DNA from 2 places in the Acidovorax sp. ACV01 genome. Region 1 is predicted to be linked to the other one. Evidence: predicted binding sites of a transcription regulator. Region 1 holds the regulator's gene; the other holds the start of a gene.

The links. Region 1 encodes FliA, which starts transcription of late flagellar genes. Its sites were predicted from a motif close to CTAAAGTTTNNNNNNNNNNNGCCGNTA; they were not measured.
Positions count from the first base shown of each region.
Region 2: IB243_RS19145 (flagellinolysin) is a predicted target of FliA. The motif match lies at 12,980-13,006, and genes of this name have one in related genera.

Region 1 is NZ_JACUZT010000008.1:43,732-58,633, forward strand. It holds gene flhF (flagellar biosynthesis protein FlhF) at 1-1,483, shown strand, start outside; gene IB243_RS21030 (hypothetical protein) at 1,476-2,273, shown strand; gene IB243_RS21035 (RNA polymerase sigma factor FliA) at 2,419-3,135, shown strand; gene IB243_RS21040 (hypothetical protein) at 3,418-3,792, opposite strand; gene flgM (flagellar biosynthesis anti-sigma factor FlgM) at 3,841-4,161, opposite strand; gene flgA (flagellar basal body P-ring formation chaperone FlgA) at 4,256-5,020, opposite strand; gene flgB (flagellar basal body rod protein FlgB) at 5,271-5,729, shown strand; gene flgC (flagellar basal body rod protein FlgC) at 5,766-6,170, shown strand; gene IB243_RS21065 (flagellar hook assembly protein FlgD) at 6,189-6,845, shown strand; gene flgE (flagellar hook protein FlgE) at 6,887-8,167, shown strand; gene flgF (flagellar basal-body rod protein FlgF) at 8,347-9,087, shown strand; gene flgG (flagellar basal-body rod protein FlgG) at 9,125-9,907, shown strand; gene IB243_RS21085 (flagellar basal body L-ring protein FlgH) at 9,934-10,623, shown strand; gene IB243_RS21090 (flagellar basal body P-ring protein FlgI) at 11,035-12,177, shown strand; gene flgJ (flagellar assembly peptidoglycan hydrolase FlgJ) at 12,318-13,235, shown strand; gene flgK (flagellar hook-associated protein FlgK) at 13,256-14,902, shown strand, end outside.
Region 2 is NZ_JACUZT010000006.1:383,408-398,309, reverse strand. It holds gene IB243_RS19210 (DMT family transporter) at 1-833, opposite strand, end outside; gene IB243_RS19205 (MgtC/SapB family protein) at 1,066-1,572, opposite strand; gene IB243_RS19200 (NAD(P)H-dependent oxidoreductase) at 2,048-2,638, shown strand; gene IB243_RS19195 (nitronate monooxygenase family protein) at 2,669-3,619, opposite strand; gene IB243_RS19190 (pseudouridine synthase) at 3,688-4,482, opposite strand; gene IB243_RS19185 (DUF6151 family protein) at 4,691-5,284, shown strand; gene IB243_RS19180 (ankyrin repeat domain-containing protein) at 5,442-5,777, shown strand; gene IB243_RS19175 (alpha/beta fold hydrolase) at 5,871-6,683, opposite strand; gene IB243_RS19170 (TerB family tellurite resistance protein) at 6,766-7,230, opposite strand; gene IB243_RS19165 (DHH family phosphoesterase) at 7,368-8,285, shown strand; gene IB243_RS19160 (DUF1501 domain-containing protein) at 8,389-9,600, opposite strand; gene IB243_RS19155 (DUF1800 domain-containing protein) at 9,794-11,404, opposite strand; gene IB243_RS19150 (MFS transporter) at 11,574-12,854, opposite strand; gene IB243_RS19145 (flagellinolysin) at 13,138-14,841, shown strand; gene IB243_RS19140 (thermonuclease family protein) at 14,867-14,902, opposite strand, start outside.

The DNA of each region.
Region 1 (14,902 bases):
CCACGCTCCCACATCCCGGGAGGCTCTGGCCAAAGCGCGCATGGCCTTTGGCGACGGCACACTGATCCTGTCCAACCGCCCCACGGCCAACGGCGTCGAAGTCGTGGCCACGGCCGAGGACACCCTGTCGGCCCTGGATGGCGGCGGCAGTGCCGGCTCTTCCAGCAACCCGCCCTTGTTGGCCCCCACACCGGCGCGCAGCGCGCCCCAGCGCGCAAGCCAGGCAGCCACGGCCAACACCCTGGGTCGCAACCCGGTGGAGGAAGACACCGAGCAGCTGGCGATGAGCACGCTGTCGTTCCAGGACTACGTGCGTGAGCGCATGCTGCGCCGCCGCCACGAGGCGCTCAACGGCCCCGCCGAACCACAAACCTTGTCGGAGCGCAGCCGCGACCAGGAGCCGGAACGTGAACGCATGCCCGCGCCCGCCGTTGTGCGCCACAACCCGCTGCGCACCATCCCCATGGACATCCCGCCCGAGCCGCCACGCCGCCGGCAGGAAGCCGCCAGCGCCAACCTGATCCAGTCGAACAACCAGCAGAGCGTGATGAACGAACTCCATGCGATGAAGGAGTTGATCGAAGACCGCTTCAACACACTGGCCTGGCTGGGCCAGGCGCGCCAGAACCCGATCCAGTCCAATCTCATGCTCAAGATGATCCGCGCGGGCTATTCACCCTCGCTGGCCCGCGCCGTGCTGGAACGCATGCCCGAAGAGCTGTCGGCGGCAGAGTCGGTGCGCTGGTTGATGGAAGTGCTGGAGCGCAACCTCAAGACCGACCTGGCCGAACCTCCGCTGTACGAGCAAGGCGGCATCTTCGCGATGGTGGGCTCCACCGGTGTGGGCAAGACCACCACCACGGCCAAGCTGGCCGCACTGTGCGCACGCATCCACGGCCCCGGCAGCGTGGGCCTGATCACCCTGGATACCTACCGCGTCGGCGCCCACGAACAGCTGCGCACCTATGGCCGCATGCTGGGCATCGTGGCCCATCTGGCGCACGACCGCGCCGCGCTCCAGGACCTGCTGGGCCTGCTCAGTGGCAAGAAGATGGTGTTGATCGACACCACGGGCGTTGCCCCGCGCGATCCGCGCAAGCGCGACATGCTCGACGTGCTGGACCTGCCCCACGTCAATCGCCTGCTGGTGCTCAATGCGGGCTGCCATGGTGACACGCTCGATGACGTGCTTACTGCCTTCAAGACCGAGGGCTCCCAGCAGGCCATCCTGTCCAAGGTGGACGAAGCCGTGAAGCTCGGCCCCGCCATCGACGCACTGATTCGCCACCAGATGGTGCTGCGCGGCGTGACCAACGGCCAGCGCGTGCCGGAAGACTGGGAGCGCGCCGATGCACACAAGCTCATCAGCACGTCCATGCGCGCGCCCGCCAAATCGGCCTTTGATCCCAAGGCGACCGACCTGAACTTCTTCTTCTCGCATTCGCCTGACACCATGAACGAGCGAGGGCTGGTCGATGCTTGATATCGGCTTTCACCAGGCGGCCGGCCTGCACAGCTTCACCCCGCAGTCAGAGCTGCGGGTGGTGGCGGTCGCCAGCCAGGACAACGCAGGCACCGGGCTGGAGACGCTGTGGCAGATCTGCGCGAGCCTGCAGCGCTTGGGCTACCCGGTGGTGGTGCTTGACGGCACCGCCCAGGAGACGGACGACTGCCCGGGGCTGCTGCACCTGCTGCAACAGGCGCCGTGGAACGAGGGCGTCAGCCTCAACATGGGGGCGATGGCCTCGTCACTGGCGGTGATTCCGGCGGCGAAGGGCCTTTTGCGCATCAGCCGGGAGGCCAGCCGCAATGAAACGGCGCCCCTGCCCGGCCTGCTGCCCTATTTTCGGACGTACGGACTGATCGTGCTGCACGCGCCTGCGGCCACACTCGGGCCGCTGCTGACGCACACGTCCACCATACCGCTGGTGGTGATGGGCGACGGATCGGCCGGCGTGCTGACCAGCTACAAGAGCCTCAAGCAGATCGCCCTGCACACGACCCTGCCCTGCATGGTGGCGGCCTTGCTGCGCGGCGACACCGCCGCCGAACGGCGCAAGACACAGCACGCGCTGCTGACCCTGCAGGACTGCGCGGAGCGCCACCTGGGTGGCCCGGTGCGCACGACCACCATCGCCACGCAGAACCCCCAGGACCTCCAGCGCCTGGCCTTGCAACTACTGGAAAATGCGGGCACTATCAGTGAATCGCTGACGGCCCTACCGCCTTGCAACATGACAGAAATGCCTGCGCATTTCGTCCGGAGCCATTGACCAGCGTACCAGAGCGTGTGATGTACTTGTTTAACCCCATGCCGTTGCTGGCCGCCGCATGCGGCGTTCAGGCCCTGGCACATGCGGGGCCAGGCCAAACCGGCCTGCCCGGCGGCTTTGCAGGCACTTGAAGGTGGATAACACGATGTACACCGCCAAAGGCCAGCTCGATCGTGATGCGCTGATCCGCCAGCACGTCCCGCTGGTGCGAAGGATTGCGCACCACATGATCGCCAAGCTGCCCCCCAATGTGGAGCTGGACGATTTGATCCAGGTCGGCATGATGGGCCTGGCGGATGCCCTGTCGCGCTACGAAGTCGCCCAGGGCGTGCAGTTCGAGACCTTTGCCACCCAGCGCATCCGCGGCGCCATGCTCGACGAGTTGCGCGAGGGGGACTGGATGTCACGCAGCTCTCGCAAGAGCCAGAAAGACATCGAGCACGCAGTGCGCCGGATGGAACAAAAGCTGGGCCGCAGCCCCCTGGAGTCTGAAATCGCCAGTGAGATGGGCATGAGCCTGCCCGACTACCAGAACCTGCTGGGCAAGGTCCGGGGCACACAACTCGTGTATCTGGAAGACATGACCCATGGCAACGAGGACGACGATGGTTTCCTCGACCGCCACGTTGCCGATGGCGATGCCGACCCGATGGAAATGCTGCGCGACCAGCGGCTCAAGATGTCGCTGGTGAATGCCATCAAGACCCTGCCCGAGCGTGAGCAGCACATCATGGGCATGTACTACGAGCACGACATGAATCTCAAGGAGATCGCAGCCGTGCTGGGGGTTACCGAGTCACGGGTGTGCCAGCTGCACAGCCAGTCTATCGCCCGGCTGCGCGCCAAGATGCGCGCGCATTAGCTCCCTCTGAGGCCATGACTCCCCCCAAGTCGCCTGCGGCGCCTTCCCCCTGAGGGGGACGCCACCTCTGGACTGGCGAAGCCAGATCCACGGGGGCACTGGTATTGGGCTGCGACCGTTTCGACGGCCATTGCGCTCGGCCGAACTCCGACGTACTGAATCCGATTTGCTATCGATGGAATAGCTGCTCGCGCTTGACTAGCGTTGGATCAAACCGGTTTGACGATTCAAACGCAGGTAGTTCAATCGCTGGCAGCTATCTTTTTTGGGTTGCGACTCGACTCAGCCCGCCGACTTGTAGATCCGTGCCACACCGGGCTTGCCGGGCTGGGCGCCACGGCCGTCGCCATAGGTGGCGGGGGAGCTGGCCTGGGGCAGCAGGCTGGCAACCTGGCGGTCGGCGTTGGCGGACAGGCGGGCGAGGCCCTCGCGGTGGTTGGCCAGCATGCCGCCGATAGCATCCACCCGCTTTTGCAACTGCACCGGCAAAGGCAGGCCTCTGGCCGCCGTCTGCTCCAGAATGCGCGCGAACTGAGCCGCTGCATCCCGCAGGGCCGTGCTGTTCTTTTCCAGGGATTGGGGATCTGCCGCGAGAAGGGCGGCGGAGACTTTTTCGATCAGCTGTTCAACAGCCGAGAGGGATTCTTCCAGCGACATGGCGCATTGTGCGTTCTATGGCACCCGCCTGCCAAGTGAGTTGACGAATCAGCCGCGGGAGCGGGCCAGGATTTCTTGGGCGTTGGAGAGCATCTTGTCGGCAATGGCCTCGGCATCTACCGAAAATGTGCCTTTTTCGATGGCCGACCGCACAGCCTTGACCTTGCTGGCATCAAAATCACCGGTGGAACGGGTCGTCTGGTCCAGCGCGCGGGCAGCAGTGGAAACCGTGACGGGCACACCGGCGGTTGACACGGCCGCAGCGTCTTTGGCGGCTCCTTCAGCAGCGCTGGCAGGACTTTTGGCTTGCTTGGCAAGCCCCGTCTGCGCCAAGGTGCCCGGGAGTTCCGGTTTTTGACCAATCTTCATCGCTCTCTCCACCACCCCGTTGGATGTGGGGCATCAGTAGCAATGTTTTCGACCCATTTGGCCCGGACTTTAGCCATTTATCGCGGCAGCGTCATCAAAGAGCTACGACCACAGTTCCATTTTCATTGACAGTACCACTAATCATTCGACCATTGTCCATGCGGATGCGAACAATCTGCCCCGCAGCGCCTGCTGACATGGCCTGCCCCGCCGACGTCACTGCATAGCCAGGCCCTTGGGCAACCACCTTGACCTGGGCGCCTGCGCGGAAGAGTTGAGGGGGGCGCACCATGGTCTGGCGCAATGCCTGGCCCGCCACCAGCTGGCGCGCGGCCACCTGTCCCACCCACATTTCCGGGTTGGCCATGACCGCCGCCGACTCTTCAGCCCAATCCACTTCGGCTTCCGTAGCGTCGTTGGCGGTGAGGACGGCCCCCGAGGCCACCGGGGCGGTCAACACCCACGCTGGGCCAAAGGCCTTGACGGTCACAGGAAGGTACACATTCCAAGCGGTCTGGCCCTCTACGCAGCGCAGCCCCAGGCGGGTACGCCCCCACAGGCGGGCGCCCGCTGGCAGGTAAGGCTCGACCCGCGCACAAGGCGCAAGCCGCAAACGGGAGTCGAGTGAGCCAACACTCACTTCCATGCGCAATGGCAACCCGGGAGCCTGATTGCGCGACATCGCGTCATTCAGCCAACGCTGGGTCAAAGGCCCCAGGTCGGTGTTGGGGTCGGCTGCAGCCTGCGCCAACGCGGCCCCACTGCTGCCGGCAACCGTTGCCAGCCCCAGCACCACCGCCAGAGCGTGGCGCACCGCAGCGCGCCCCTGTCCGGCGGCAGCCAGGGCGCCAGAGCGCATCAAACGGGAAATGAAGGGGGAAACGAAGATCGCTGGCATAGGGCCTCCTGGGCATCGCAGGTCTTCCCGCGCTGGCGGCAAAGACTATTTCACGACTGGAACTATAGGCACACGGGCCCTGCGCAAAACCCGAAACTGCGCGCCCATTTCCGCGTTCTTCGCGCTTTAGAAAAAAGCGGCGGCTTTCACAATCGAACCACGCCGGAAACCCCCAACCGGCCCCTATTGCAACCCAGGGTGTGAGGCAACCATGCTTGACAAGATGACCAACCGGCTGGACTTCCACGGCAACGCGCTGCTGCTGCGTGCCGAGCGCCAGCGTGCCATCGCCAGCAACATCGCCAACGCTGACACCCCTGGCTACGTGGCTCGTGATTTCAGCTTTGGCGATGCGATGCGCGAAGCCACAGGCTCTGGATCTGGTGTGACCCGCCTCGCCACAGGGGGCTCCGTGGGCACTGCGGGCAACTTGGGGGCCAAGGGCGCCACAGACCCCCGCCACATTCCTCTGCCCGCCGCCAGCACGGGCACCGGCGCACCCGGTGCGCTGGGCTACTCCGTGCAGGCACAGCCCAGCCTGGACAACAACACGGTGGACCTGGACCGGGAACGCGCCAACTTTGTCGACAACGCCGTGCGCTACGAAGCCACGCTACGTTTCATCAACGGCAACGCCAAAACCATGCTCAGCGCGATCCAGGGCCAATAAGCCACCCGCATTGCAGCGCAGAAAGCGAGTCTCCCCATGTCCATGTTCTCCATCTTCAATGTGTCGGGCAGCGCCGTCAGCGCGCAGTCGCAGCGGCTCAACGTGGTGGCCAGCAACCTGGCCAACGTCGATGCCGTGGCGGGCCCCGATGGCAAGGCTTACAAGGCCCGCCAGGTGGTCTTCCAGACTGCCCCCATGGGCGCAGACAGCTCGGCCGGTGTGCGCGTGAGCTCCATCAGCGAAAGCAACACGCCCGGCCGCCGCGTGCACGACCCCAGCCACCCGTCGGCCGACGAACAGGGCTATGTGACGCACTCCAACGTCAATGCCGTGGAGGAGATGGTCAACATGATCTCCGCCTCCCGCTCGTACCAGAACAACGTCGAGGTCATGAACACGGCCAAGTCGCTGCTCCTCAAGACCCTGCAGATGGGCCAGTAATTTCCGGGAGACCCCACCATGATTCTCAGTGCCACCAACGCCCCCTCCGTGACCGACGCAACCGGCACGAAGGCCAACACCGCCGCTACCGACCCAGCGGCCGCGCAGGACCGCTTCCTGAAACTGCTGGTTGCACAGCTGAACAACCAGGACCCGATGAATCCGCTGGACAACGCCCAGATGACCTCGCAGATTGCGCAGATCAACACGGTGACGGGCATTCAGCAGCTCAACCAGACGATGGAGAGCATGTCGGCGCAGTTCAACTCGCTGCAGGTCATGCAGGGAACGACCCTGATTGGCCGCAACGTGATGACCGAAGGCTCCACGCTGGCCGTGGCCGACAAGGCCGGCAAGGGCGGCTTTGAGCTGGGCTCGGCCGCCACCAAGGTGAAGGTCGAGGTCATGACCGCTGGCGGCCAGGTGATCGAGACCATGGACCTGGGCGCCAAGGCCGCAGGGCGCCACACCTTCGAGTGGGATGCCAGCAAATACACCGGCTCCACCGAGGGACTGCAGTTCCGCGTCAGTGCCGTCAATGGTTCGACCAAGATCGAAAGCACGTCGCTGGCCCTGTCCAAGGTGACGGCCGCAGGTGCCGAGGACGGCCAGCTGGTGCTGACCCTGGCCAACGGCAAAACCATCAACTACAGCCAGATCAAGGCCCTGGTCTAAACCCCGGCCGATTCAGTGACCGCCCCCATCAGGAGAACACCATGAGTTTTCAGCAAGGCCTCTCTGGCTTGAACGCCGCCAGCAAGAACCTCGACGTCATCGGGCACAACATTGCCAACTCCAACACCGTCGGGTTCAAGGCCTCGCGGGCAGAATTCGCCGAAATGGTGGCTTCGGCCATCGGCTCGGCGGGTGGCACCAATGCCGGCATCGGCGTCGAAGTGGGCGCTGTCTCCCAGCAGTTCACCCAGGGAAATCTCACGATCACCGGCAACAGCCTGGATGTCGCCATCAACGGCAACGGCTTCTTCACGCTCACGCTGCCCGATGGCACGCCCGCCTACACCCGCTCCGGCAACTTCAAGCTGGACAAGGAGGGCAACATGATCACCAACGACAACGCGAACGTGATGGGGTACCCCGTGGACCCGGTCACCGGGCTGCGTTCGGGCACGGACCCCATCCCGATGGTGTTCCCCACCTCCGAGCCCATCCCCGCCAAGCAGACCACGACGGTCACTGCCGCCTTCAACCTGCCCGCCACGGCCACCGACGCGGCCGGCGACCCTGCCGCGACACCCCCGATCCCGGCCACGCCACGCGCCACCTATGGCACGTCCATCAACGTGTTCGACAGCCAGGGCGTGGCCAAGCCGGTGAGCCTGTACTTCCAGAAGACCGCCACCGACAACACCTGGGACGTGTACGACGCACTCGACGACCCGACGGCGGTGCCCCCAGTGGTGGCTGCACCCATCGGGCAGATCACGTTTGACAACAATGGCGCCATCACCGGCCCGGTGGCCACGCCACCCGCCACGGGCTTCGCGCTCACGCTGAACGTGAACCCGACCCCGCCCAACCCCAACAACCTGCCCGCCTTTGATGTGGCGGTGAGCCTGGACGATGTTTCCCAGAGCGGCAACAAGTTCTCGGTCTCGAACCTGAGCCAGGACGGCTACACCACGGGCGAGCTCACCGGCATCAACATCGAGAACAACGGGATGATCATGACCCGCTACTCGAACGGCGTGACCCGAGCGGAAGGCCAGCTTGCGCTGTCGAGCTTCCGCAACACGCAGGGCCTGGCAGCGGTGGGCAGCAACAATTGGGTGGCCACCTTTGAATCCGGCCAACCCGTAGCAGGCACGGCTACGGACGGCAACTTTGGATCACTCCGCTCGGGCGCGCTGGAAGACTCCAACGTGGACCTGACCGCCGAGCTGGTGAACATGATGACCGCGCAGCGCGCCTACCAGGCCAACGCCCAGACGATCAAGACGCAAGACCAGGTGATGTCCACCCTGGTGAACTTGAGATGAAACGCCCCCTGAGTCGCTTCGCGCCTTCCCCCTCTCTCTGCGCGCTGCGCGCTCCGGGAGGGGGACGCAGCCAGCGCGGCGGGGCGGCCCTTGCGCGGCTGCCCGCGCCTGGGCCGCGCCGGTTGCACACGCTGCGCAGGGCACGCAGCACTGCAGGGTACTGAAAGGAACATCGCACCATGGACCGCATCATTTACACCGCGATGACGGGCGCCAACGCGGCCGCCCACCGGCAGGCCGTGTTGTCCAACAACCTCGCCAACGCCTCCACCCAGGGGTTTCGCGCGGAGATGTCCACCTTCCGCTCCGTGCCCATCCAGGGCGATGGCTCCAAGACCCGCGTTTTTGCGCTGGAGGCCACCTCGGGCCACGTGAGCACGCCCGGCCCCGTGCAGCGCACCGGCCGCAACCTCGACGCCATGGCCGTGGGCAATGCCTGGTTTGCCGTGCAGGGCCTGGATGGCACCGAGGCCTACACCCGCGCAGGCACCTTCGAAGTGTCGGCCACGGGCCAGCTGCTCACCCCCACCGGGCTGCCGGTGCTGTCCGACGGCGGTGCGCCCATTGATGTTCCCCCGGGCGCCGAGGTCACACTGGGCTCGGACGGCACGGTCACTGCCAAGGCGGCAGGCCAGCCCGCGCAGGCCATTGGCCGCCTCAAGCTGGCCACCCCCACACTGGAAGACCCGCTCAAGCGCGGCGACGACGGGCTGTTTCGCACTGCGTCGGGGGACCCGATCCCGAGCGACGCCAACGCCCGCATGCTGGCCGGGGCGGTGGAAGGCTCGAACGTGAACCCGGTCGAAAGCATGGTCGGGATGATTGCCGCATCGCGCCAGTTCGAGCAGCAGATGCGCCTGCTGCAGTCCGCCGAAACCAACGACAAGACCGCCAGCCAGCTGCTGAGCATGAACGGCTGAGGTCGCGTCCCACGCCGCCACGCCAAAAGGAAGCACCATGATCAACTCCCTCTGGATCGCCAAGACCGGCATGTCTGCCCAGCAGACCCAGCTCGACGTCATCTCGCACAACCTGGCCAACGTCTCCACCACCGGCTACAAGCGCAACAACGCGGTGTTCGAAGACCTGATCTACCAGAACCTGCGCCAGGTGGGCGCCAACACCACCGAGCAGAACCAGCTGCCCACCGGCCTGCACCTGGGCCTGGGCGTGCGCACGGTGGCCACCAGCCGCAACTTCGTGCAGGGCAGCCTGCAGGAGTCCAAGAACAACCTGGACGTGGCCATCAATGGCAACGGCTTTTTTGAAGTGACCATGCCCGACGGCACGCTGGGCTACACGCGGGACGGCTCGTTCCAGGTCGATTCGCAAGGCCGCCTGGTCAACTCCAGTGGCCTGCCCGTGGCTAACGGCATCACGGTGCCCGCCAATGCCACGAGCGTGACCATCAGCGCCGACGGCGTGGTGTCTGCCACTGTGCAGGGCAACACCCAGCCCCAGCCGCTCGGCAACCTGGCGATGTCAGCCTTCATCAACCCGGCCGGCCTCGAGCCCATCGGCCAGAACCTGTTCAAGGAATCTGCCGCCTCGGGCCAGCCCCAGCAGGGCACGCCCGGCACCAACGGGCTGGGCATCCTGAAGCAGGGCTTCCTGGAAGCCTCCAACGTCAACGTGGTGGAAGAGCTGGTCACCATGATCCAGGCCCAGCGCGCCTACGAAATGAATTCCAAGGCCATCCAGACCTCGGACCAGATGCTGGCCAAGCTCAGCCAGCTGTGACAAAGATGACGACAGGAGCTTTCGCCATGCTGCAGTTCACTCGCCTTTTTGCCCTGCCGGCCGCCCTGGGCGCGCTGATGCTCACGGGCTGCGCCACCATGTCACCCCCGCCGCCAGTGGACATCCTGCCCACCACGCCGCCGCCGCTGGCCGCCGCGCCGCGCACCCCACCACCCGTGACGGGCGGGCTGTTCCACAACGCCAGCTACCGCCCCGCCTTCGAAGACCGCCGCGCGCGCATGGTGGGCGACAACGTGACGATCATGATCGTCGAGAACGTGACGGCCAGCCAGAAATCCTCATCCACCGTGGACCGCACCTCGGAGGCCTCAGCCGGCATCACCAACCTGCCTTTCGTGAAGAAGTCGCTGGCCGACCGCACCACGCTGGGCGCCGCGTCGGAAAACACCTTCTCCGGCAAGGGCGGCACCGAAAGCGCCAACACCTTCACCGGTTCGATCACGGCCACCGTGGTGGACGTGCTGCCCAATGGCCACTTGGTCGTGACGGGGGAAAAGCAGATCGGCGTGAACCAGAACGTGGATGTGCTGCGCTTCTCGGGCACCATCGACCCGCGTGCGCTGCAGCCGGGCAGCATCGTGAACTCGACCCAGGTGGCCAACGTGCGCGTCGAATCGCGTGGCCGTGGGGCGCAGAACGAAGCCCAGGCCATGGGGTGGATGAACCGGATCTTCAACACGATCACGCCGTTCTAGATTCCCCCCTGAGTCGCTGCGCGCCTTCCCCCCTGAGGGGGGACGCCACCCCCGGCCCGGCAAAGCCGGATCCGCGGTGGCGCTGGCCTTTGGCCGCGCCAGTTTTTACGGGTGTGGTTTCTGGATGCGCCGGGGGCACAAAGCCTGGGGTTTTGAGGCTTCGGGATGCCTGACCGTTGTGAAAGATCCTCGTCCCAGTTTGCTACATTATTTATAGCCACCAACGCTTATCCATCAAGCGTTAGATGCTGTTTTTATTCATACTTTCTTCTGTAGCGCGGCACCGGCGCCTGCCTGGCTTTACGCACGCCACTGGCCGTTCACCACCTGCCCTGGAACCCACGCAATAGGCCGGTGAACCCGCTTCTTTTTGGGTTTTAGTTCCTGGCGGGGCCGCCCACAATGGATGCCATGAAAGCCTTGTCCCACTCCCTCCTGTCACGCCCCGTGCGCGCGCTGTGGCTGTTGTTGGCCCTTGTGGCCGCTGGTGTGGCGGTGCCCGCACATGCCTTGCGCATCAAGGAAGTGGCGGCGGTGCAAGGGGTGCGCAGCAACCAACTGACGGGCTATGGCCTGGTGGTGGGGCTGGACGGCACGGGCGACCAGACCACGCAGATGCCCTACACCACGCAGGCCATGTCCAACTACCTGCAGCAGATGGGCATCAGCCTGCCACCCAGCGCGGCTGGCCAGCTGCAGCTCAAGAACGTGGCGGCCGTGATCGTCACGGCGCAGCTTCCCGCTTTTGCGCAGCCGGGGCAGACGATCGACATCAACGTCTCCTCCATGGGCAACGCCAAGTCGCTCAAGGGCGGCACGCTGATCGTCACGCCGCTACGCGGCGCCGACGGCGAGATCTATGCGCTGGCCCAGGGCAATGTGGTGGTCGGTGGCGCCGGTGCATCGGCCGGCGGCAGCAAGGTGCAGATCAACCACCTGAGCGCAGGCCGCATTCCGCAGGGCGCGCAGGTCGAGCGCGCCGTGCCCACGCCGCTCAACGAGGGCGACACCATCAACCTCGGGCTCAACGCCTCGGACTTCCAGACTGCGCGCCGCGTGGCGCAGGCCATCAACACCAAGCTGGGCAGTGGCCTGGCCACGGCGCTCGACGGCCGCACGGTGCAGGTGCGCGCGCCGATCGACCCCGGCGCCCGCGTGGGTTTCATCGCCGACCTCGAAGAGCTGGCGCTGGAGTCGTCCACCCCCTCGGCCAAGGTCGTCATCAACGCACGCACTGGCTCGGTGGTGCTCAACCAAGCGGTCACGCTGGGCCCCTGCGCCATTGCGCACGGCAACCTCTCGATCACCATCAGCTCGACGCCCATCATCAGCCAGCCCGCACCGCTCTCGCAAGGGCAGACCGTGGTGGCGCAGCAAAGCGACATCCGCATCAACCAGGAGCCGGGCAACATCATCCAGATGCCGCCCTCGCCCCAGCTGGCGGACGTGGTGAAGGCGCTCAACACACTGGGCGCCACACCCCAAGACCTGCTGGCCATCCTGCAGGCCATCAAGGCCGCTGGCGCGCTCAACGCCGAGCTGGAAGTGATCTAAATGCTCCCCCTGAGTCGCTTCGCGCCTTCCCCCAAAGGGGGACGCACCCGGTGGCCTGGCAAAGCCAATTCCACGGGTGCACAGGCCTGGGCAGCGCCAAATTCACTGTCTGTGGGTAGCCCAGCGCAGGAGGCTTGACCATGGCCCTCACACTCCCTTCGTCCAGCACCACCAGCACGTCCAATGCGCTGGCGGTGGACATCCGCTCGCTCAACACGCTCAAGTACGACGCGGGCACGGCCAACAACGCCCAGACCACCCGCGAGGTGGCCAAGCAGTTCGAGTCGCTGTTCATGCGCGAGCTGATCAAGAGCATGCGCGACGCCACGATGAAATCCGGCCTCATGGAAGGCGAGCAGGCCAACCTGGGGCAGGACATGCTGGACCAGCAGCTGTCTGTCAGCATGTCCGGCCAGCAGGGCGGGCTTTCTGAAGCGATTGCGCGCCAGCTCTCGCGCCAGATGGGCGGTGCCGATGCGAACTTCTCCGTGCCTTCCACGCTGAGCCTGCCGCAGGCACTGCCGCGTGCAGCGGCACCGGCCACCGGCACCCCGGCTGAGGCGACGGCACCCGCACCCAAGGGCCGCGATGGATTTGTGCAGCACCTCTCCGGTACCGCCGAGCGCGTGGCCCAGGAGAGTGGCATTCCGGCGAGCTTCATGCTGGGCCAGGCCGGCCACGAAACCGGCTGGGGCAAGAGCGAGATCAAACACAAGGACGGCTCCAACTCGTTCAACCTGTTCGGCATCAAGGCCGGCAAGGGCTGGACGGGCAAGGTGGCCGAGATCACCACCACCGAATACATCAACGGCAAGGCCCAGAAGGTGACCGCCAAGTTCCGCGCCTACGACTCGTATGAGGACTCGTTCCGCGACTACGCCCGCCTCATCACTGAAAGCCCCCGCTACGAAAAGGCGCAGGCCACCGCCAAGAACGGTTCGGCCGTGGCCTATGCGGCCGAGCTGCAAAAGGCCGGATACGCCACCGACCCCGAGTACGCCCGAAAGCTCAGCGGCGCCATCAACAGCGCTTTGCGCGTACAGCGCGCCCAGGCGTGATGAGAAAGCCGAGGTAAGCCATGAGTCTTCTCAACGTCGGCGCCCGCGCCCTGCTGGCCAACCAGGTGGCCCTGCAGACGGCGGGCCACAACATCGCCAACGTCAATACGCCCGGCTATTCGCGCCAGACCGTGGTGCTGCAGACCGTGCAGGGCCAGTTCACGGGGGGTGGCTATATCGGCCAGGGTGTGGATGTGCAGACCATCCTGCGCAACCAGAGCGAGCTGCTCACGCGCCAGTCGGCCACGGCGGGCTCCGTGCAGTCGTCCGACATCGTGCGGGCCGAGCGCCTGCGCCAGCTGCAGGAGGTCTTCAGCGGCGGCACGGCCGGCCTGGGTGCCGCCATCAACGACATGATGAATGCGTTCTCGGACGTGGTGAGCGCCCCCACCGACATCACCGCACGCACCGTGGTGCTCACGCGCATGGACGAAACCGCGTCGCGCATGCGCTCGGCCGCCGACCGCATCAACGAGATCCAGTACACCGTCACCGAGCAGCTGCAAAGCAGCATCACCGCTGTCAACAGCCTGGCCGGACAGATGGCCAGTGTGAACGAGCAGATCGCGCGTGCCAAGGGCAATGGACAGACCCCGAATGACCTGCTGGACCAGCGCGACCAGATCATCCGCGACATCAACCAGTACGTGCAGACCACACAGATCCCGGCCGACGACGGCACGGTGGGCCTTTTCGTGGCGGGCAGCCAGCCGCTGGTGCTGGGCACCACGGCGACCAGCCTGTCGGTAGACGATGCCACCGCCTTCCCCGGCAGCGGCCAGATCAAGCTGTTCTTCAACCGGCCCGGTGCACCGGCCGTGGAAATGGACGAGAACGTGCTCGGCGGGGGCTCGATGTCGGGCCTCCTGCGCTTCAACAACACCGATCTGGCCGAGGGACGCAACCTGCTGGGCCGCATGGCCATGGCCATCGGCATGACGATGAACGACCAGCACAACCTGGGCCTCACGCTCGACGGTGCGCTGGGCAAGGACCTGTTCGCGTTGCCCGCCAGCATGCCAGGCCACACCAACGGCGCGGGCGTGGGCACGGTGTCCTTCACCGGCCCCACGCAGTTCGCGGCGTCGGACTATGAAATCCGCTTCACCACCGGCACGGCCGGGCAGGTGGTGCGGCTGTCGGACGGCACCTCCACCCCGTTCACCGACGCGGCCAACCTGGCCACGCTGCAGATCGACGGCCTCAACTTCAACCTGACCACGCCCGGCAACCCGGGCGAGCGCATGCTGTTCAAGCCGTTCAGCACGGCGGCGGCCAACATCCAGTCGCTGGTGTATTCACCACGCGATCTGGCAGCGGCCAACCCCATCAATGCGGCCATGGGCACCTCCAACGGCGGCACGATGCAGCTGGCCGGCCTCAAGGCCACCGGCCTGCCCAACCCGCCGGGGCTGGTACTTCCGCCCAATGCCAACCCCGCCGCACTGCCCCCCATCCTGGGCGGCATCCAGCTGCAGTTCACGGCCGGCCCGCCCACCACCTACGATGTGCTGGACCGCGGCACCGCACCGCCCACCACGATTGCCGCCGCACAGCCCTACACGCCCGGTACGCCCATTTCCATCAACGGGTGGGAGATCAAGCTGCAGGGCAGCCCCAACACGGGCGATACCGTGGTCATCGGCAATGCCTCGGACCCGCAGTAC
Region 2 (14,902 bases), on a different contig from region 1:
GCCAGGGCTGTGTATTCAAATGGCGCCACCACCGACGCCTGCCCGTGCCGGAACGCCTCGGTGATCGCCAGCTGCCCCAGAAACCCCGTGACCGCCAGGCCCGCCACCAGCGGCCAGTGCGCCTGCGCCACACCCACCCAGTTGGGCCAGGCCAGCGCGCCCGCACCCAGCGCCAGGAAGGCCGTGGTCCAGAAAACCAGGCTGGCGCTGGAGTCCGTGCGGCTGAGCACGCGCCCCGTGATGGCCGACACGGCATACCCACACGCCGCGCCCAGCACCGCCAGGGCGCCCAGCGTGAAAAAGGCCTCCTGGCTGGGCCGCAGGGCCACCACCACGCCCACCATGCCCAGCGCAATCGCCACCCAGTGCGCGGCGCGCACCTTCTCGCGCAGCACCACGGTCGACAGCGCCGTGATCAGCAGTGGCGCGATGAAGAACAGCGTGTAGGCCTCGGCCAGGCCCAGCTCTTTGAGCGCGTAGGTGAACAGGCCCAGCATGGTCACGTTGAGCACGCCGCGCAGCAGGTGCAGCGGCCAGCGCACCCGGAGCAGGCCGGCCACCTCGCCACGCCACAGCACATACACCGCCACCAGCGGCAGCGCAGCCCAGCCGCGCAGCGCCGCCACCTGCATGGCCGGGTAGCTGGCCGACAGGGTCTTGAGCAGGGCGTCCATCAACGAAAAACACCCCACCGCCGCGACCATGGCCACGATGCCGCGCACGTTGGCCGAGGCTGCCGCCTGCGCTGTGGTGGCCATCGCAGTCGCAGTCGTGGTCGTGGTCGTGGCTGCAGATGCCGCAGGCTGAGCCTCGGAGTCGCTCGTCCGCGTCATGGTTGTACCGCCGCAGGAAGGCCGCAGGCTGTGGCGGGTGGCAGGGCGGCAAACGGCGCGGGGGCTGCGCCGCCAAGGCAGCGGTGCTGCGCTGGAAGACTGTGCATGGGGTAACGGGAGGTGGCTGGCTGCGGCGCGTGGGCCTGCGCTGCAGCCAGAGGGGCGGTGGGCCAAAAAGTGTAGCGCAGCCCGCGCCAGCGGGCTGCCTCAGCTCGACTCGGCTCGGCCTGGATCAGTCCGACTTGTGGTTGGCCGCGTTGCGGCTCACCTTGTCGTGCAGCATCGGTATGGCCCACAGCACCGCCAGCGCCAGCACGGCGCTCAGCACGGCCGTGGCTTCGCGGCCCAGCCCGGCGGCGACGCCGATCGCGGCCGTGAGCCAGATGCCAGCGGCCGTGGTCAGGCCCTTGACCTGGCTTTCGGCATCGCCCTTGAGGATGGTGCCCGCGCCCAGAAACCCCACGCCCGCGATGATGCCCTGCAGCACGCGGCTGTTGTCCGCTGCTTCAATGCCGGCCTGCTGCGCCACCAGCACGAACAGGGCCGCGCCCATGGCCACCAGCATGTGCGTGCGCACGCCAGCGGCCTTGCCCGCGTGTTCGCGTTCCCAACCCAGCAGCCCGCCCAGCAGCGCTGCCATGGCCAGGCGCACCACGATGCGCGTGGCCTGTGCCGCATCGGGCACGTCCGAGAATTCCGAGGCCACCGTGCTGGCGATCTCCTGCCAGAGGTCAGCCATGGCTGTGGTCCTCGCGCCCGGTGAATGGGGTGTGCGGTGTGGAGGGTTGTGTGGTCGGAGGGTGGGGCGCGCGTGGTGGCATGGCGGGGAGTCCGTCGGGTGGAAGGGGCGCAACAACAGTGCTGCCCTGCGACTGTGCCGCCCCGGCAGGGCAGCGTCTACCGGTGGCAGGCGAGCGCGGGGGTAGGACACTGCCGACGCACGCCAACGACGTACTTGGCTGGGTGTGGGCGCCAGGTTTTTATAAAAATTGGCACCTGGCGCATGATGGTAAAGCGCTGGTAGCTATCAAAAGCGAAGCGCCTGACGGTTGCCGCCCGTAGCCACGTTCCTCCCGCGCCTCCCCAGCCCGTCCCTGCGGGTGGCGCCACCTGCTGGGCGCTTGCGCCCCGGGGTGGCGCGTGTCACGATTTGCCTTGGTGCCCCGCAGCGGCCGCCGCTACCGGCGGGCGTGGTTCCGTGAGGAGTGTTTGCCATGACGCCCAAGTGCATTGTTCTGATCCAGGGCCACCCGGATGCGAGTGCGCCCCACCTGTGCCATGCGCTGGCGCAGGCCTATGCGCAGGGTGCCATTGCGGCCGGGCACGAGGTGCGCGAGATCGAGGTGGCCGCCATCGACTTTGCGCTGCTGCGCAGCCAGCACGAGTGGGAGCTGGGCCTGCTGCCTGCGGTGCTCAAGCCTGCGCAGGCGGACATCGGCTGGGCGCAGCACATCGTGCTGTTTTTTCCGCTGTGGCTGGGTGACATGCCGGCCTTGCTCAAGGGTTTTCTGGAGCAGGTGGCGCGGCCCGGGTTTGCCTTCAACACCGAAGGCAGCAACCCCTTTGGCCGCAAGGGGCTCACCGGCCGCAGTGCGCGGGTGGTGGTCACCATGGGCATGCCAGCGCTGGTCTACCGCTGGTACTTCCGCGCGCACAGCGTGAAGTCGCTGGAGCGCAATATCCTGGGCTTTGTGGGCATTGCGCCAGTGCATGAGACGCTGGTGGGCAGCGTGGAGCAACTGGGCGATGATGGGGTTGCCAGGTGGAAGGCGCGCATGCGCGCGCTGGGGGCCAAGGCGGCGTAGGGCCGCCCCGCCACCGCGCTCCAACGGCCTTCAGCCAAACGACCGCGCTGCCGCCAGGGCGCCCATGCGCTGGCTGATCGCAAAGAACTCCGCCACCGTCTCTTCAATGATTTGCTGGGCCGTCTTGACGGAGTCGATGAGACCGGCGGTCTGCCCCGCCAGCGCAGGCGCGGCCTCCATGTCGCCCTCAAAGTACACGCGCTGGATGCCCGCAAAGCTGTCGGCGGGCATGAGGCCTGCCTCGTGGATGGCCTGGGTGCGCTGCGACTTGAGCGCGCGGATGCAGGGGCTGGCCTTGGTGTTGAGCATCCAGGTGCCGGTCACGCCCGCATCGACGATGGCGTTCTTGTAGTTGGCGTGCACCGGGCTTTCGGCGCAGCTCACAAACCTTGTGCCCATCTGTACCGCCTCAGCCCCCAGCGCAAAGGCCGCTGCCATGCCGCGCCCGTCGCAGATGCCACCGGCCGCAACCAGCGGCACATCCACCCGCGCGCGGATGGCCTGCAGCAGCACCAGGGTGGAGACCTCTTCGGGGTTCTTGAAGCCGCCGCCTTCACCACCTTCGACCACCAGGCCGTCGATGCCTGCATCCACACACTTGAGCGCGGTATCCACCGTGGGCACCGCGTGGTACACGGTGATGCCCGCATCCTTGAGCGGCGCGATGAACTTGGCCGGGCTGCCCGCCGAGGTGGTCACAAACTTCACGCCCGATGCGCAGACAAAACGCAGCATGGCGTCGTCTTTCAGAAAACGGATGGGCAGGTTCACGCCAAACGGCAGGCCGAGCGCGCTCATCTTCGTGATCTCGGCCTGGCAGTTGGCCGTCTCGCCGGAGGACGTCTCGATGATGCCCAGCCCGCCCGCGCGGGACACCGCCGAGGCCAGCTGGGTGCGCGCGATCCAGCCCATGGGCGCCTGGATGATGGGGTAGCGCGCGCCGGTGTGGGCGAGGACGCGGTTGGTGGCGGGTGGGGTCATGAACGGAGTCTCCTGATTTTTGGAGAGCCCATTATTTCGACGGGCGTGGGGTCGCCGTGTCGCCCGGGTTACGGTGCTCCGGGCGTCCCCGGTGTCTCTTCCCATGGCAACCGTTCAAACAGGCGTTGCCAGTCGGCGCTGGGGCTGGCGTTTGTATCCTCTGCAGTGGTTTTCCCGGCACCCCATCCAGCAAGCCCTGGCCATGGCAGCCCGCTGTCGAAGGTCATGACCACCCCCGACACCGGGTGCGGCACCGTCAGCTGCCACGCATGCAGCCACAGCCTTTGCTGCCCCAGCCGCTCGGCCCACCAGCGGTTGAGGGGGCCTTTGCCGTGTGTCGCGTCGCCCAGGATGGGATGCGCCAGGTGCTTGAGGTGGCGCCGGATCTGGTGGCGCCGCCCGGTGGTGGGGATCGCCTCGACCAGCGAGGCGCGGGTGGTGGCAAAACGCACATCGCTGGCCTCGTCGAGCGTGAGCTGCGCCAGGCGCTGAAAGCGCGTGTGGGCCTCCTGCACGGCCGCATCGGCCGGGGCATCGTCGGGCTTCAAGGCGTGGTCCACCTCGATGGCCCCGGGCGCCCAGCCGCGCACCATGGCCAGGTAGCGCTTGTGCGTGGCGCCGTGCTCAAAGGCCTGCGACAGCGCGCGCGCCGAGTCGCTGTGCAGCGCCATCACCAGCACGCCGCAGGTGCCCTTGTCGAGCCGGTGCACGGGGTACACATGCTGGCCCAGCTGGTCGCGCAGGGTCTGCATCACAAACCGTGTTTCGCCCGCGTCCAGCCCTGTGCGGTGCACCAGCCAGCCCGCAGGCTTGTAGACGGCCACCAGGTGCTCGTCGCGCCAGAGAATGTGCAGAGGAGGCATGGAAGAAGAGCGAAAAAATCACGCGAGAAACTACGGACGGAGGCCCAACCGCACGACGGCATGGCCGATGCTGGGGGGCTGGGGCTTGTGGGGGGCATCGTTTTTACTACACGGCGGAGGGCAGGGCGCCCGCATGGCCTGGCCTGCACACTGCTGACAGATTCTGGCAGCAGGGGCGATAAGCTCCCGGTCCACCAGAGGGGGCTTCATGATCCATCGCTTTCAATGCCAGTGTGCCAAGGTCGTCGGCGAAGTGGCCGACACGCGCTCCGCCATCCACGCCATCTGTTATTGCCGGGACTGCCAGGCCTATGCCCACCATCTGGGGCAGCCCGACGCGGTGCTGGACGCTCAGGCCGGCACCGAGGTGGTGGGCACGCATGCCCGCAACGTGTCTTTCACCAGTGGCACCGACCAGCTGGCCTGCGTGTCGCTGTCTGAGGCAGGATTGCTGCGCTGGTATGCGCGCTGCTGCAACACCCCTTTGGCCAATACGGGGCGCGACTGGCGCATGCCCTATGTGGGCCTGGTCCACCTGTGCCTGCGCGCGGGCGGCGCACCGCTTGCGCCTGCGTTTGTGCCAGTGCAGATGCACCTGGAGACCGCCAGCGCCAAGGGCACGCCGCCCCGCACGGGCTGGAGCCAGCTGAAGGCGCTGCTGGGCTTCATGCCTCGCATTGCCGCAGCGCGTTTCAATGGCAGCTACCGCCGAACACCTTTCTTCACAGCCGCTGGCGTGCCCGTGGTGGCGGTGCGTGTGCTGTCCGCCGCCGAACGCGAAAGGGCCGGGGCAGCGGTGTAGCAGCTGGGCCGGGTGCAGTAGTTCTTTGCGCCACCAGCCATGCGCCAGGGCGTGCCAGAATGCCGACGGTTTACCGTTGAGCCCCCTGGCCTGGGTGCATGTGCATCGACCCGCGCTGCACTCTTCGCCAAACCGAAAAACAAAACAAGGAGACCCCATGTCGGCAGGAGACTGGAAAGACATGTATGCCGCCGCCGTGGCGGGCGACCTGGCGCTGGTGCGCCACCACATCAGCGCTGGCGTCAACCCCAACTACCAGCATCCCGAGATTTTGTGCACGCCGCTGGTGGCCAGCATCATCCATGGCCACAACGAGATCGCGCACTACCTGCTGGCGCATGGGGCGGACCCAGAGCTCAAGTCCGACTTTGATGACATGACGCCCCTGCAGGCCGCGCGCCGCTACCAGCGCAGCGAGTTCATCGCGCTGCTGCAGGCCCGGGGCGCCCGAGAAGAGCGTAAGCCGTTCTGGTGGCGCTGGCTGCCGGTGTAGCGGTGTCTGTGAATGGCCGAAAGCTTCCAGAGGCTCTTCGATCTGCGTGCAGCGGCTGATGTACGAGAAGCCTGGACAAACCCGACCCGACAGCTAGAAGCTTCCAAGATATCGTCCCAAAGCTGCGTTGAATTGCTGCGGGTCTTCCAGCGCTGGAAAATGCGCTGTGGCTCGAAGCACCATGCTTTGCGCCGCAGGTATGCGGTGCGCGAGCAGCTTGCATCTCTCCTGCAAGTGCGGCAGGTCAAGGTCTCCCCACATCACGAGGGCGGGGGGCTTGATCGCTTCCAGTTGCTCCCATGCCGAAGGTTCTTCGGATGCCATACCAGGATGTGCCGCCCGCAAGGCGGATCCGTTCATCGACAGAAAGAGTTGCCGAATCGCCCCTTCTACTCGCCCCGGTGGGCTCAAGGGGCCGTCCAGCCAAAGACGCGCCTGAAGCTCGTTTTTGGTGTCCAGATCACCCTGATGCGCAGCAGCGCTTATTGCGTTCATTAGGGCGTTCACTGAATCGCAGTGTTGGGGGGCTGGCGCACCACTGACTCCGGGCGCGACAACCACCAGGCCCCTGACTCTGTCGGGTTGAGCCAGTGCGGCGTCAATGGCGACACGCCCACCCATGGAACAGCCGACCAGCACGGCACGGTCATATCCCAAAGAGTCCATCACTTTCCAAAGGTCTGCCACATGAGAGTGTGGCGTGGGGCTCAAGGTGTGTGACTCTCCAAAGCCCCGGCGGTCGTAGCTGATGACAGGATGGGAGGTTGCCAACCAGTCCCATTGCCCTTGCCACATGCGTCGATCCGCGACGTTGGCGTGCAAGAAAAGAACCGGAGTGGCCGTACCGCCATGATTTGCCTCGTACTCCACTGCCAGCAACGCGCCTTCGACTTCAACCAGCTTCATTGTTTTCATGGCGATGAAGATACTGATCGCGGCCTTTGGATGTCAAGACTGTCTACCCGCCGCTTGTGGCTCTTCGCAGTCTTCAAAGGCGTGCTGCTTCCTTCGCTCTCATCTTGGCCGCGATGTATTCACCATGCGTCACATGCAGCAGGCCCGCCACTTTGCTGATGGTGTGGTTCTCGTTGGCGTCGATGTGGGCGTCGGCGTAGGCCACCTGCCACATGGCCTCGACCAATTGCACTTTCTGTGGCTGCGTGAAGTGCTCGTTCAGGCTGCTGGTAAAGCGCTGGTAGTCGTAGGCAGTCTTGGATGTGGTCACGGCCAGCTCCAGCAGGCGCTCCAGTTCATCGTCGCTCAGCGCAAATTTGCTGCGCAGGGCAGTCACCATGGCGGTGCGCTCGGCGTCGTCCATGGCGGTATCAAACCGCACCACCTCCACCAGTAGCACTGCAGCGGCCAGTTGCACGGCGTGGGCGCGCTCCTCGCTGGAGGGGGCTGCGTTGGGCTGGATCAGGCTGTCGAGCAGGTCTTTGAGGGTCTGGAACATGGTGGTGGCCTGGTGGCAAAAGCGAGGTGATGGAGGGTGGAGGCAAAGCGGGCGGGCTTGGTTCCCAGGCGGGCAGGCGGCCGCCTTGGTCATATAGCGCTCGCAGTGCGCCACCACCCCGGCGACAATTGCAGGCCATGACGAAGAAAACCATTCTCCCCCTGCAACTGCTGGTTGCCCCCGACAAGAACGATCCCGCGCCGCTGATCCTGTACCACGGCCGCAACTGCCCGGATGGCTTTGGCGCCGCGCTGGCCGCCTGGCTCTACTACGGCGACAGTGCCGAGTACGTGGGGCTCGACCACGGCGATGTCAAGTCCGTGGACGACCTGCCGCCCCTGCAAGGCCGCGCGGTCTACATCCTGGACTTCTCTTTTGCCAACGAGGTGATGACCGCCATCGACGAGCGCGCCGCCAAGCTCGTGATGCTGGACCACCACAAGAGCGCCGCCGAAAAGCTCACAGGCTTTGCCTGCCGCTGCGGCGTGGTGCACTTCGACATGAGCAAGTCGGGCGCGCGCCTGGCGTGGGAGTTCTTTCACCCGCACGAGCCCATGCCCGCGCTGTTCAAGTACGTGGAAGACCGTGACATCTGGAAGTGGGAATTTGCCGAGAGCGCGGCGTTCCTTTCCGCCCTCGACATGGAAGAGCAGGGCTTTGCCCGCTGGCGCGAGATTGCAGCCTTTACGCCCGAGCAGCTTACCCTGTTCATGGCGCGTGGTGCGGCGATGGATGAGAAGTACCGCAAGCTCTGCGCCGATATTGCCGAAGGCGCGCAGCCGCTGGTGTTCAACGGTATCACCGGGCTGATGGTGAACGCACCCGGCATGTTCCACAGCCTGGTGGGCGACATCCTCTCGGCCAAGACCGGCACCTTTGCGCTGATGTGGAGCGCGGGCGACAAGGGCGTGAAGGTGGGGCTGCGCGCACAGCGCAACTTTGACTGCATCGCGCTGGCCGAAAGCATGGGTGGTGGTGGCCATGCGCAGGCCTGCGGTTTCAAGATGAAGGTCGAGCGCCTGCCTGAACTGCTGACCGGCACCTTCAATGCCTGAAGCTGGGGCGAAAATTTGAGTAGAAATGGCTGTTGGCGCTTGATGAATAAGCGCTGATAGCTATTAAAAATATAGCGGTCGAAGGTAGGGCGCTGGGGTGTGGCTACACAAGCCGAAGATCCGCGCCCTTCGTTCCCGGAAACACCCGCGCCACGGCGGCGGCGTTCAGCCCATACATCTGCGCGAACAGCCCGCCCAGCACGCTGCGGTAGTCGTTGAGCACGGGGTAGTCGCGGTTCTGGAACAGCGTGCTGGCAGTCAGGGCCTGCTGCTCACCCGCAATGCGCCCGCCGCCCACACCGCCGCCCAGCACCCAGAACACGGTGCCGTGGCCATGGTCGGTGCCCCGGTTGCCGTTTTCGCGGAAGGTACGGCCGAACTCGCTGACCACCACCACCACGGTGGATTTCCACGCCGGGCCCATCTCATCGGCAAAGCCGGCCAGGCCCCGGCCCAGTTCCTCAAAACGGTTGGCCAGCGGCCCCGTGGCCGCACCCTGCGCCACATGGGTGTCCCAGCCGCCCACGTCCACAAACCCTAGCTGGTAGCGCGTCTGCATCAGCTTGGCCATGCGCCGCGCCGTGCCCTCGAAACCCTTGGTGGAGAGCGCGTTGCGGCTGGCGGCTTCCATCTCGCCCTGCATGGCGCGCGCCACTTCGCTGCGGGTGGCAAAGCCTTCGTTCACGGGTGTGGCCAGCGCCGTGCCGCGGTACATGGATTCGATGAGTTCGGCCTGCCGCGCATCCACTCCGCTTCGGCCCGCGCCCGCGCTGAGCGCCGTGTTGGGCACATCGACTGTGCCGCGCAGCACCAGCGGCAGGGTGCTGGTAAAGGCCATGGGCTGCAGCGTGGCTGCCGTGTTGCCTGTGCGCGGGTTGAGCTCGGCCACCAGCCGGTTCAGAAAGCCCGATCGGAAGTCGCGCCGGCCGCCCAGCGGCTGGCCCAGCTCCATGCTGTCCTGCGTGTCGAAGTGGCTGCGCGAGAGATCGTCGGTGCCCGCAAACGGGATAAAGGCGAGCTGGCGGTTTTGGTACAGCGGCAGCAACGATGGAGCCAGCGTAGGGTGCAGGCCCCAGTCGGCGCTCAGTTCGAGTGCCCCGCCGTCCTGCCCGGGGCGGGCGATGGCGATGTTCGGGCGTGTCTCGTAGTAATAGCTGCTGGCCGTAGGCACAAGCAGGCTGGCGCAGTCGTAGCCACCGCGCAGGAACACGAGCAGAAAGCGCGTGTCCTGGGTTTGGGGCGCGGCCAGGACGCTCGCATTGATAGCACCGAGTGCGCTGGCGCCCAGGGCTTGTAGAAGGTGTCTGCGAAGCATGGTGCTGTCCTTTCAATCACCCTGGCACAGGGTTTCGCCCGCTGCGGGTGCATTCACGTGTCCTGGGCCAGGGCAGCCGTGCAAGGGCCGCCCCGCCGCACTGGCTGCGTCACCCATTCCCGAATGGCGAAGCTATTCGAGAGAAGGGGGAAGGCGCGAAGCGACTCAGGGGGATGAACTTCATCTCTTTTCCTCATCCGTGCATGAATTCCGGGGATGCCAGGAACAGCAGATTCCATTCGCGTGGCGACGTGGCCTGCGCCAGCGCGTGGCGCGTGGCCGGGGACCAGCCGGGCTCCAGCGCGCGCGCATAGGCGGTCTGCGCCAGGGCCGGGGGTGTGCGCGCGCTGGCCATGGTGGCTGCGTCGTCGCGGGCTGGTGGTGACACTGCGGCACCGGCACCCAGTGCGCGGGCAATCTCGAAGCGTGTGCTCATCTGCCCGGAGCCTGACCAGGACGCAGCGTCCAGCGGGTAGCCGTCGGGCGTGGCGCGGCCATACAGGGGCTCGGCCAGGCGCTGCAGCCAGCCCAACGCAGGCTCGGTGCTGGGCAGCACGGCGTCGCCGTGCGCCAGGCGCAGGCCTGCCAGCACGTAGTGCACCGGGTCGCGAAAACGCTGGCCCAGCGATGCGCGAAAGTCTGGCGTGTTGAAGAGCGTCTCCAGCACGGCAGCAATGTCGCCATCGGTGCGTTCAAAGCTGCGGGCCAGTGCCTGCAGCAGCGCAGGGGGCGGGTTATCACCCACCAAAAAGAGCGCGATCTTGCGCGTGATGAAGCGCGCGGTGGCTGGGGCGCGCGCCAGGCGGTCCAGCGCCTCGTCCACCTCGGCCAGGCCTTCGGCGCGCAAGGGTTGGCCCAGCAGTGTCTTGGGGTCCCAGTCGTGGCGCTGAGGGTTGAACTCAAACAGCCCCTGGCGCACGTAGTGGCGGCGCAGTGCGGGCTTGATGCGCGGGGGCTCTTCGCCGGGCGGGCGCTGCGATACGCCCACGCCGGTCAGCACGCGCGCCAGCTCCTGCACGTCCTGCTGGCTATAGCCACCGTCCACGCCCAGCGTGTGCAGTTCCATCAGCTCGCGGGCATAGTTTTCGTTGATGCGGCCGGCGGCGTTCCGTGCGTTGTCCAGGTAGCGCAGCATGGCCGGGTGGCGCACGGTGGCACCCAGCAGGTCGCGAAATCGGCCCAGTGCATGGGGGCGTACGGCGCGTTCCTCGTAGTCGCCCACCAGCACACGCAGGTTGCCCTTGCCCGCAAACACGCTGAAGTGGTTCATCCAGAACCAGGTCATCTTTTCGCGCAGCTGGGTGGGCGAATACAGCGCGCGCAGCACAAAACGCTCGGCCGCTTCTTGCTGCAGCGCGCGCATGTCCTGCTGCCAGGCCTTGAGCGCGGCCTTGCGCTCGTCCTCGGTGGGCCGGGCCTTGGCCGCACGGTTGCGGGCGTCCATATCTGCCGCCAGCGCTTCAATGGGGGTGCGCGAGATGGCCATGGCGTCGATCTGCGCCTGGGCCTCACGGGGCAGCGCGGCGTTGGCATCCGGGCGCAGTTGCGCCGCCAGATACGCGCTGATGCCCCAGCCGCCAAGCCCCTGCGTGCCCTGTGCCGTACAGCCCCAGGTCACGCGGTCCAGCAGGCGGGCCAGGGTGGGTTCGTCGGCCGCGCTCCAGGCGCCCGGGCCTGTTGTGTTGGGCACTGCGGCTGCGAGGGGCGCGGCTTGTGTGGCAGGTGGGGCGCCAAAGACGGCGCAACCCGCCAGGCCGAGCAGCAGGGTGCGGCGGTGGAGGTGCAATGGGTAAGTGGGGGTCATGGAGCCTCGCGGGCAGCCGGCAAATGGCTGTCCGCATGGTGCCGCTGCCACCACCCGCATGCAAGCCCGCACGGCGGGTTTTACCTGCGCGACACAAACGCCAGGGAGAATGTATCGAGGGGTATCTCCAAACCCCCAGGCACGATCGTCTTAGAACAGGTTCTCAGTGCTATGGCGCTGCGCCCGTGGCCTGTGCGGCCTCTTCAAAACGGTCCACCTTGCGCAGGGTCTGGAACGCCAGCATCCAGCCGCCCACCACCCCCAGCGTGCACAGGCCGCCCACGACGGCAGCGGGCACCACGCCAAACCATGACGCGCTGGTACCGGCGCGGAACTCGCCCAGTTCGTTGGATGAGCCGATGAACAGCATGTTCACCGCATTCACCCGCCCGCGCATGGTGTCGGGCGTGGAGAACTGCACCAGCGCCCCTCGGATGTACACGCTCACCATGTCGGCCGCGCCCGCCACCAGCAGCGCCGCAAACGACAGCCAAAACAGTGTGGACAGCGCAAACACCAGATTGGCCACGCCGAACACGGCCACTGCGATGAACATGGTGCGCCCCACATGGCGGTTGAAGGGGCGCATGCTCAGGTACAGCCCCGCACCCACCTCACCCACGGCCATGGCACTGCGCAGTGCGCCCAGGCCGGCGGGGCCCACGTGCAGCACTTCTTGCGCATAGATGGGCAGCAAGGCCACCACGCCACCCAGCAGCACGGCAAACAGATCCAGCGAGATGGTGCCCAGGATGATGGGCCGGGTGCGGATGAAGGTGATGCCCGCGCCAAAACGCTGCCACATCGTGCCTTGCGCGGGGCCGGGCGCCGTGGCGTGCGCCACGACCACGCGCAGCAGCAACACCACGCCCAGCACAAAACACGCGCAGCACACGGCATAGGTCAACTCGCCGCCGCCCAGTGCATACAGCAGCCCGCCCAGCAACGGCCCGCCAATGCTGGCCACGCGCATCAGCATGCTGTTGGCGGCAATGGCCTGCGCGAGCTGGCCGCGCGGCACGATCTGCGGCAGCAGGCTCTGCATGGCCGGGCCCGAAAAAGCGCGTGCGCAGCCGTACAGCACCAGCACCGCATAGATGCCCGCCACGCCGCTGGCCCCATGGCCCGCCAGCCACCACAGCAACGCACTGCACACCGCGCCCACCGACCAGGCGAGCGCCAGGATGCGCCTGCGGTCAAAGCGGTCGATCAGGTCGCCCGCTGGCAGCAGCAGGCACAGCATGGGCAGGAACTGCGCCAGGCCCACATAGGCCAGCGCCAGCGGTTCGCGCGTGAGGTCATACACCTGCCAGGCCACCACCACGGCCTGCACCTGGGTGGCCACCACGGCCACCACGCGGGCGATCAGAAAGGAAATGAAGCCGGAGTGGCCGTAGACGCTGGAGGTCTCGGCATCGGGTGCTGCGGGGGGGGAATGGGGGACTGTCATGAAAACGGAGCGGGCTCGGCCCGGGGCAGCGCGTGCTGTGGGGCCAGATGGAAAAGACCCTTGGATGCTAGCGGTTGTGCCGCCTGCACGCTGAGCGCTTGGGGAAAGACCCGCAGAAACGGGCCTTCAGGTTTTGCCCCGGCCCGCCGATAAGGCAGAGAGGAAGAAGCGGGTTTCCGGCCTGCGCGCTGCTGCTGCGTGGGGCTGGGCGTGCCGCTTCGCCCGGTTTTTACCGTTTGTCTATTTATTCATCTACTTTGACCAGGAGTCCCCGGGGCGTGCCATGGCGTTGACGATCAACACCAATGTGATGTCGCTGAATGCGCAGCGCCGGCTTGGCGGTGCGCAGAGCGACATGGCCACGACCGTGCAGCGCCTGTCCTCGGGCTTGCGCATCAACAGTGCCAAGGACGACGCGGCGGGCCTGGCGATCTCCGAGCGGTTCACTTCGCAGATCCGGGGGCTCAACCAGGCGGTGCGCAATGCCAACGACGGCGTGTCACTCATGCAGACGGCCGAGGGAGCGTTGCAGAGCGTCACGGCCAGCCTGCAGCGCATCCGTGAGCTGGCCGTGCAGGCAGCCAACGACACCAACAGCGCGGCCGACCGGCAGGCCATCCAGGCCGAGGTCACGCGGCTGGCGCAGGAGATCGACCGCACCGGGCGCACCACGCAGTTCAATGGCATGGACGTGTTCGACCGCTCCGAGGCCAGCGTGGTGGGCGACGAGAACCTGCTGGCCGTGTTCGATGGCCTGACCAGTGCCGGCAGTTGGCTGGAGAGCAGCGAGAACCTCATCCGCAGTTACTACGGCATCGAGGCGGATGGCGCGGCACTGGACATCCGCTACACCGGCTTCACCGACAACGCGGGTGGCGTGGCCGCCTATGTGCAGGTCACCGGCTTTGACGGGCAGGGGCGCGGCAACAACCTGGTGCTGCAGGTGGACATGGCCGACTTCGTGCCGCCCAACATGCCCAATGGCGGCAGTGCGCCGTACTACAACGACCGCATCATCGGCCATGAAATGGTGCACGCCGTGATGGCCCGGTCCACCCACTGGCAGGACATCACCAGCAACCACCTGTGGTTTGCCGAAGGCTCGGCCGAGTTCATCCAGGGCGCCGACGAGCGCGTGCGCGGCGACGTGGCCAACCTCGGCGTGGCGGCCGTGGTGGCGGCCATTGGCGGGCCCACCAACACCAGCGAGTTCTACTCGGCCAGCTATTCGGCGGTGCGCTACATGCACGACCGCATCAAGACCGCGGGCGGGACGGGCATCAAGGACGTGCTCAGCTACATGGGCAACAACCCCGGCGCCACGCTGGATGCCGCCATTGCCGCCGCATCGGCCGGGGCCTTTACCAACGGGGCGGACGTGCTGGCGCAGTTCGCGCTCAACGGTGCGGCCTTCATCGGCACGTTTGATTTGAACAATGCCGACACCGGCGCCATTGGCGGTGCCGACGTGGACGGTGGCATGGTGCGCGATGCCAAGGCGGCCATCCCCAACCAGGGCAGCCGTTCGGGCAAAGACGCGCTGCAGGGCTTTACCGAGACGTACGAAAACATTGCGACCTCTGGCAGCGCGATCAGCACCAAGGTGTTCCAGGTGGGCGCCAATGCCAACCAGACGCTGGAGACCCGCGTGGGCGCTGTGGGCCTGGGGGCCATGGGGCTGCGCAACACGCTGGATGTCACCACGTCGGCCGCGCAGACCATCGTGTCGGTGGACCGCGCGCTGGATTACGTGAACAGCCAGCGCGCTGTCATCGGCGCCCAGTCCTCGCGCCTGGAGTCGGCCATTGCCAACCTGCAGATCGGCAGCGAAAACCTCTCCGCCAGCCGCTCGCGCATTGTCGACACGGATTTCGCGGTAGAGACCGCCAGCCTGGCCCGCCAGCAGATCCTGCAGCAGGCGGGCAACGCCATGGTGGTGCAGGCCAACCAGATGCCCCAGGGCGTGCTGGCGCTGCTGCGCAGCTGATCCACTCTCCAGGAGCCGCCTGTCGTCAACGCTGGCTGTGCCGGTGCCGATAGTCCCACGG